2 regions of the Paenibacillus dendritiformis genome follow, and region 2 is predicted to be linked to the other one. Evidence: riboswitches for the same ligand, from Rfam matches in the RefSeq annotation. Region 2 holds a riboswitch; the other holds the start of a gene.
The links. A riboswitch is a leader RNA that binds a small molecule or an ion and turns the genes downstream of it on or off. The one in region 2 is predicted to bind cyclic di-AMP.
Positions count from the first base shown of each region.

Region 1: another riboswitch for cyclic di-AMP. It lies ahead of L6439_RS05895 (TrkH family potassium uptake protein); the one in region 2 lies ahead of L6439_RS15300 (3D domain-containing protein).

Region 1 is NZ_AP025344.1:1,339,495-1,343,226, reverse strand. It holds gene L6439_RS05905 (hypothetical protein) at 1-369, shown strand, start outside; gene L6439_RS05900 (potassium channel family protein) at 428-1,096, opposite strand; gene L6439_RS05895 (TrkH family potassium uptake protein) at 1,158-2,516, opposite strand; cyclic di-AMP (ydaO/yuaA leader) riboswitch at 2,575-2,729, opposite strand; gene L6439_RS05890 (CPBP family intramembrane glutamic endopeptidase) at 2,974-3,732, shown strand, end outside.
Region 2 is NZ_AP025344.1:3,478,487-3,482,218, forward strand. It holds gene L6439_RS15295 (polysaccharide deacetylase family protein) at 1-975, shown strand, start outside; gene L6439_RS15300 (3D domain-containing protein) at 1,041-1,808, opposite strand; cyclic di-AMP (ydaO/yuaA leader) riboswitch at 1,817-1,992, opposite strand; gene L6439_RS15305 (amino acid ABC transporter ATP-binding protein) at 3,162-3,732, opposite strand, start outside.

The sequences.
Region 1 (3,732 bases), 2.1 Mb from region 2:
TTTTCGTATTTCCTGCAGCTCATGCTGCTCCATCTCGCCGCCTTGGCCGCCCTCTTCGGCTCGCTCTACTTCGTGAACCGATGGAAAGGCGGGCGGAAGCTTGACGCCAAGACCTTCTTCGTGCAATTAGCCGCGATGCAGATGCCTTACGGGCCTATCTATGCAGTGGCCGGAATCATTGCGCTGCTGACATTCTATTCCTTGGCGCTCGCCATAGCCGGTCTGGCCTGGCTCGTATCGGTCATGATGACCATCTATGAATCGCTGGAGCAGGCCCAAGTGTCGCGGAACAACCGCTTCGTATATATGCTGGCCGGCCTCAGCGGCTACTTCCTGCTCTTATTGATCATGACTAAAATTCTGTTCTAATCCTGCCCGGAATATAACAAAGCCCTCCGCCGTAATGGCAAGGAGGGCTTTGTGGTATCTACTTGCGCTTCCCGATCTGATCCTCGAATTGATCGATCTGGGCGTTCGTCCCGATGACGACCATGACGTCCTCGTCCTGGAGGACATCCTCGGCCGATGGAGCAATAATGACGCCGTTCGGCTTATGCAGCGCCACGATGCTGCAGCCGTACCGGGCTCTCGGGTTGACATCCTTGAGCGTTTTGCCGCACAAGCTGCCGGGAACACTCAGCTCCGCAATCGTGTAGTCTTTGGACAACTCGATATAATCGAGAAGGTTCGGCGATACCAGCTGATGGGCGACCCGGATCCCCATATCCCGTTCCGGATAGATGACCCGATCGACGCCGATTCGCTCCAGCACGCGCCCATGCAGCTCCGAGACGGCTTTGGCCACCACTTTTTTGACGCCAAGCTCCTTCATTTGGATGCTGACGAGAATGCTTGTCTGCAGATCATTTCCAATCGCGACAATCGCGCAATCGAAGTTACGGATGCCGAGCGAACGAAGCACATCCTCATCCGCCGCATCGGCAACGACGGCGTGCGTCAAGACGTTGTTCATCTCCGACACCACCTCTTCATCCTTGTCGATCCCCAACACCTGATGGCCAAGCTCGACCAGCTCCTGCGCCAGACTCGACCCGAATCTGCCCATCCCCACGACTGCAAATTGCTGTAACTCCATGTTCGTATTGCTCCTTCGCCCATTACTCTTCTTCTATAGGTAACCCCGGAATGCAGACCGATTATCCAATCGTAATTTTGCCCTCCGGGTGCTTGTATAGCTCACGTTCGCTTTTCGGGCCTAAGGCATAGGCCAGCGTAATCGGACCGAGCCGGCCCGCGAACATCATCAGACAGATCAATATTTTGCCGACCACCGTCAAATCAGTCGTCAACCCCGCCGTCAACCCGACGGTGCCGAAGGCCGAGGTCGTCTCGAACAAGATCATCAAAAAGGGATGATCCTCAGTCGTGGACAAGACCATCGTTACTCCGATCACCATGAACAAGGCCATCAATGTGATCGTGACCGCCTTAAAGATCCGGTCTTTGCCCAGACGATGACGGAAGATGACGATGTCCTCCTTCCCCCGAATCATCGTGATGACGGCGCCGATCAGAATAGCGAACGTCGTCGTCTTGATTCCGCCTCCCGTGGAGCCGGGAGACGCGCCGATGAACATCAGCACGACAAGGAAGAACTGCGTCGCCTGCCGCATCGCCCCGATATCGACGGTGTTCGCCCCGGCGGTCCGCGGACTCACCGATTGGAAAAAGGCCGCCCACATCTTCTGCCAGCCGTTCAGACTGCCCAGCGTCGCCGGGTTCGTGAACTCGAAGACGAAAATGACGATGGCGCCCAATGCGATGAGCAAGCCCGTCATCGTCAACACGACCTTGGAATGCAGCGCCAGCCTGCGGGTGCGCCGATACTCCGTCACATCGGACAGGACGATGAAGCCGAGTCCGCCCAGAACGATCAGCAGCATCGCGACAATATTGACGATCGGGTCGCCCACATACAGGGTCAGGCTGGTGAACGGTCCAGATACGGAGCCGAACAGATCGAACCCGGCGTTATTGAATAGCGATATCGCGTGAAAAATGCCGAAGTACAATGCCTTGCCGAACGGCAAGTCACAGGCCCAGCGCAACGTGAACAGAACCGCCGCCGCCCCTTCGATGCTGAACGCGTACAGCAGTACCTTGCGAATCAGGCGAACGATCCCCTCCATGCTGCCCTGATTCAGCGCTTCCTGCAAAATGAGCCGTTCCTTCAGCGAAATACGCTTGCGGAAGGCAAGAGCGAACAGCGTCGCCATCGTCATGAAGCCAAGTCCGCCGACCTGAATCAGCGTAATAATGATAATTTGCCCGAATAAGGTGAAATGCGTGCCCGTATCCACCACGACAAGCCCCGTCACGCATGTGGCCGAAGTGGCTGTGAACAGCGCGTCGATGAAGGGGAGAGGCTGGCCGTCCGCATTGGCTATCGGAAGCATCAGCAGCAGCGCCCCGATGAGAATAATCGTCCCGAACCCCATAACCAGAATTCGCGGCGGGGTGAGCTGCCATCGGGATGCTTTTTTTATGGATTTCATCGAATTCACCTCATTTTCAGCACGAAAAAAAGCACTGGAGATCCAATGCTAACGCTGGTATCCTGACGTTCAATGCCTACGAGGTTAGCTGACGGATTCGGGCGCGTTCAGGCCGCCCTATTTGCATTCGATCCTTCATGCGGATCGCGCAAAATTCACCCCAATGATCGGGTCCCCCGCTTTCGTCTTCACGAAATTCGGCCGTATTGAATTCATAACGAGATTATATACGTTTCATGACAGGGGCACAAAGTCCATGCAGGCACAAAATGAACAAAAAATACAGGAAAAAGTCTTCAAATAGCGCTTACATCCTATCCCAATCTCCCACTGCGTCTTTCGCGCTTGCTATTTCAGCTTGTAGCTGATTTCTTCCACAATTTGCATGCCTGGACTTTCCGGCAAGAGAGTGGATACAATAATGATAAGCACCGGAATTGTGAACGGAGGTCGCGCTATGCCTGTGTCCCATCGCGTAACGAAACGCCTATTGCTGGCTTCGATCATTGGATTTATAGTGTTTGTGCTCCTGCAGATTGTTATTCCTTCGCTTCAGGAAGCGAGCCGGACCGGGCCAGAGCAAGAGCGAGCGCTTCTGACGAAGCGCCAGGCTGCCGAGCGGGCGCTAGAGTATGTGAAGGGCGAGCCGTGGAGAAGCCGGATCGTCCTGTCGGAACAAGAGCCTACCGTCGTCTACAAGACCGACAGACTCGCCTCCGGCTATATCAACCGGGAAAGGCTGGCGGACAGCTATGCTCCTTGGGACAACCAGGCCCCGATAGACATTTATCAAGTCCTGCTGGAAGCCGCGGCCCCGGACGGGAAAGGCATTTTTAAGGTTGACGTACATATGACGAGCGGCAGCGTAGTGGGATATGAATTGGCCGCCGTACCGGGAAGTCTGCGGCCGGAGGCTCCGGCGCTCGACGAAATGACGGCGCGGCCGCTTGCCGCCCGCGAGCTGAACGCGCTTGGCTGGGACCCATCCAAGCTGATGCCGCAGAGCGTCGACCCCTCTTGGCCGGATGAGCTTCGATATACCGTCAAGGAAGGCGAGATCGGCGCGGCCCGGCTAGAGCTGTCCGTTCGCATGCGCGGAGATCGCGTCGTGGCGCTGCATCCCGTCTGGAAAGTTCCGGGCGACTATGAGGCCCTAGATCAGGCTCAGGCCGAGACAGCCGGCTCGGTGTACCGCATCGGCTACCGGTGGATCTCG
Region 2 (3,732 bases):
GAGATGGCACGACAGCCAAGCCAGGAAGCGGCGCAACGAGCTGAGACAGGCCAGCGCACGATCTCCTTCGTCCTGCAGGACAAGCCGCATCCTCTGCCGCATCAGCCCCTGCCTTTGCCCAAGTTCCACTTGACAATGAAGGGAGCTGCCAAAACGGAAGGCGCTAAGGAAAAAGTCGAATCCGACTCCTTGGTACGGAAGAGTGCAGTACAGAATTCCGCCATGAAACAAAAGGAGCCACCGATCCCGGAGCCAGCTCAATCCGCTTCGCAGAACACTAAATCCGGAATAAGCCAGCACCATTTGAGCCTGGCGCAACTCCGAATGAAATACCCGCATATTTTCAAGCTTCATGGCTCTAAGCGCGGACTGCGCCGGGTAGCCCTTACCTTCGATGATGTCCCTGATAACCGGATAACCCCGCTTGTGCTCGACATTTTGCGGGAGCATAACATTCGCGCTACCTTCTTCCTCGTGGGCTCTCGGGCCAAAGCCCATCCCGACCTGGTTCGGCGAATCGTCCGGGAAGGCCATATTATCGGCAATCATTCTTACAGCCATCCCTTGATGACCAAGCTGTCACTTCCTGCCTTCGAGCAGCAAGTGAAGGATGCGGAACGGGTAATTGAAGAGATAATTGGTTACAAGCCAAGATTTTATCGCCCTCCCTTCGGGGAAATCAATGAAGAGCAGTTAAAGTGGGCAGGGGATCACGGCTATCTGGTCGTCAATTGGGACGTCGATTCCAACGACTGGCGGGGCTTGAACGCCAGAGAAGTATATAACAACGTAATCAACGCCGTCAGACCCGGCTCAATCGTCCTTCAACATGCCGGGGGAAGCAAGCAAAACGGTTACTTGCAAGGAACGGTCAAAGCCCTGCCCTCCATCATCAAGGAATTGAAGAAGCAGCGTTACCGTTTTGTCACCGTGCCCGAGCTGCTCCAGGACCGGAAAGATAAAAAAGACAATTGAAGCCCTGAAATGCAAAAACAACCCCTGCCACAAGATGGACAGGGGTTGAATGATGTTGATATGAATTATGAAATTATATATACTTCGACATTCTGAATGCCGAAAGTGCTGCCGGTCTTCTTGCTGACAGGCACGAAAATATCAAGCCGGTTGCCATTGATGGCGCCGCCGATATCGCGAGCTTCCGCGATGAATCCGCCTTGCGGCAGATGCTTGAACTGATAGCCGGTAATGAACAGCTTTGTTCCCAATGGAATCTTCTTCGGATCCACGGCTACCGTCCCCAGCTTCAATGGGTTGCCGAAGTAATCGACTGCGCCCCATTTTCCGTTTTCACTCGCATGGGCCGTATATGCCGTGGCCTTCATGTTCAATTTCTTTTTATAGGTCATCTCCTTGCCGGAGACGGTAAGTACGTTATTCTTAGCAGCTTGCGGAGCCTGCTTCGCTTTCTCCTGCACTTGCTCCTTAACCGCCGATGCCTTTTCCGCAGCAGCTGCCGGCTCGTCCGCTGCTGCTGCAGCCTTACCCGCTGCCGATGCGGTCTCATCCATGTCCGCTTCTATCAAAGCAGCGTTCTGATCTTCCACCGCAAGACCTTGCAAGGTCTTTTTCGGAAGCTCCAGCTTCAACCCTCCATAAATATTCCGAGCATCGATGTTCGGGTTCGCCTTCATCAAGACGTCCAGATCAATATTATGCTTCTTCGCTAGAGAGTAAAAAGTGTCCCCGTCTTGGGCGATGTAAGGCTCAGCATATGCCGGCATGATTTGAAATACAAGATTTAATCCCAGCACTGCCGCTGCAAGCTTTAATGTCGTTCTTTTCCGCATATGGTGTATGTTCCTCCTTAAGCTAGCCTGCGAGGTTAGTTGTCGGATTCGGGTCAAGGAGTACCCTACATGCTGGCCACCCGCCAGTTCTGATTCACCCCAAGGCGCTCATCCCGTTGTGAAATGAACACCGGTCAATCATCCCCCGTACTATGTTCGGCTCGAATTGCAGCATATCACAATTTTGTAACCTGTGCGCATGCAGTTAATGGAAATTAAGCCACAACATGCTTCAGAATCCTATGAACTGGGCCAAAATGACTTATGAAATCGCTTCATTCCGTCCATAAGGAATCAGGTATGTAACAAAATTGTAACCAGCGATTACTACTATATCATAGATTACAAATTTGTAAACAGTTTTGCCCCTTCCTCATATTGGTGATGTCTAATTTCCTGTTGGCACGCGGCTTGCTCGTACTGTCCCCCTCTGTCGGCAGTTCGCTGCCTTAGGGACATTCTCCCGTTGCGTCAGGTAGCTCGCTGTCTTTGGGACACTCTCCCGTTGCGTCAAGTAATTGGCTACCTTTAGACCACTCTCCCATTCCATGAGGCAGCTCGCTGCCTTTGGACCACTCTCCCATTCCATCATCTCCCATTCCGTCAGGTAGCTCACAACCTTTGTTGCCCTGGCCCGTCAGGAGATACGATGATTTTGAAGCGGCTTCTGAAGAATAGCCGAGCTGGCATGAAACAGAGCGCCTTTAACTTCAATCCCAGCTTAGGTGCGATACTGCTTATAAGGAACCAACACGCACTATTCCACTGCCTGCTCCATGGGGATACTGCCCATAAGGAATCTACACGCACTATTCCGCTGCCTGCTCCATGGGGATACTGCTCGTAAGGAGCCAACACTCACTAATCCACTGCCTGCTCCATGGAGATACTGCTCATAAGGAACCAACACGCACTATTACCTACCTGCTCCATAGGGATACTGCTCATAAGGAACCAACAAGCACTATTACGCTGCCTGCTCCATGGGGATATTGCCCATAAGGAACCAACACGCATTATTCCACTGCCTGCTCCATGGGGATACTGCTCATAAGGAACCAACACGTACTATTACGCTGCCTGCTCCATGGGGATACTTCTCGTAAGGAGCAGCACGCAATCTCCTGATTGTCTGGCATCAGGATAGTGTTCTTAAGAGAAAGGGATTTTTTGACTGTGGAAAAAGGGGATTATGGGCGGCGCTTCATTTTCAGATGAGAGGAACGTACTTTCTGCATTTCCGGCGCACGTGCAAAAGCCAGCCGGAAGCACCGGCTGGCTCTGTTTTGGAGGGTCAATGGGTAACCGGCTCCATTGATTTTTTAGTTGTGTCTTTTCGCGTGCATCGTGCATTTAAAGAACCTGTCCGAGGAATTCCTGTGTGCGGGGGTGCTGCGGCGCAGCGAACAATTGCTGCGGCGGTCCCTGCTCGACGATATGCCCCCCATCCATGAACACGATGCGATCTCCGACCTCGCGAGCGAACCCCATCTCATGCGTTACGATCACCATCGTCATCCCGTCACGGGCGAGCGACTTCATTACTTCCAGCACTTCGCCGACCATCTCGGGATCCAGGGCGGATGTCGGCTCGTCGAAGAGCATGACATGCGGCTCCATCGCCAATGCCCGGGCAATGGCAATCCGCTGCTTCTGTCCGCCGGACAACTGGTCTGGGTAAGCAGATGCCTTGTCCGCCAATCCGACCTTCTTCAAAAGCTCCATCGCGGTCGCCTCTGCTTGCGCCTTGCTCTTCCCTTTCACTTTAATGGGAGCCAGCGTAATGTTGTCCATCACCGACATATGCGGGAACAGATTGAAGGATTGAAATACCATGCCCATTTTGGTGCGCGTTGCGTTAATATCATGCTTTTTGTCATTAATTTTTAGGCCTTCGAACAGAATATCGCCCGCGGTCGGCGTC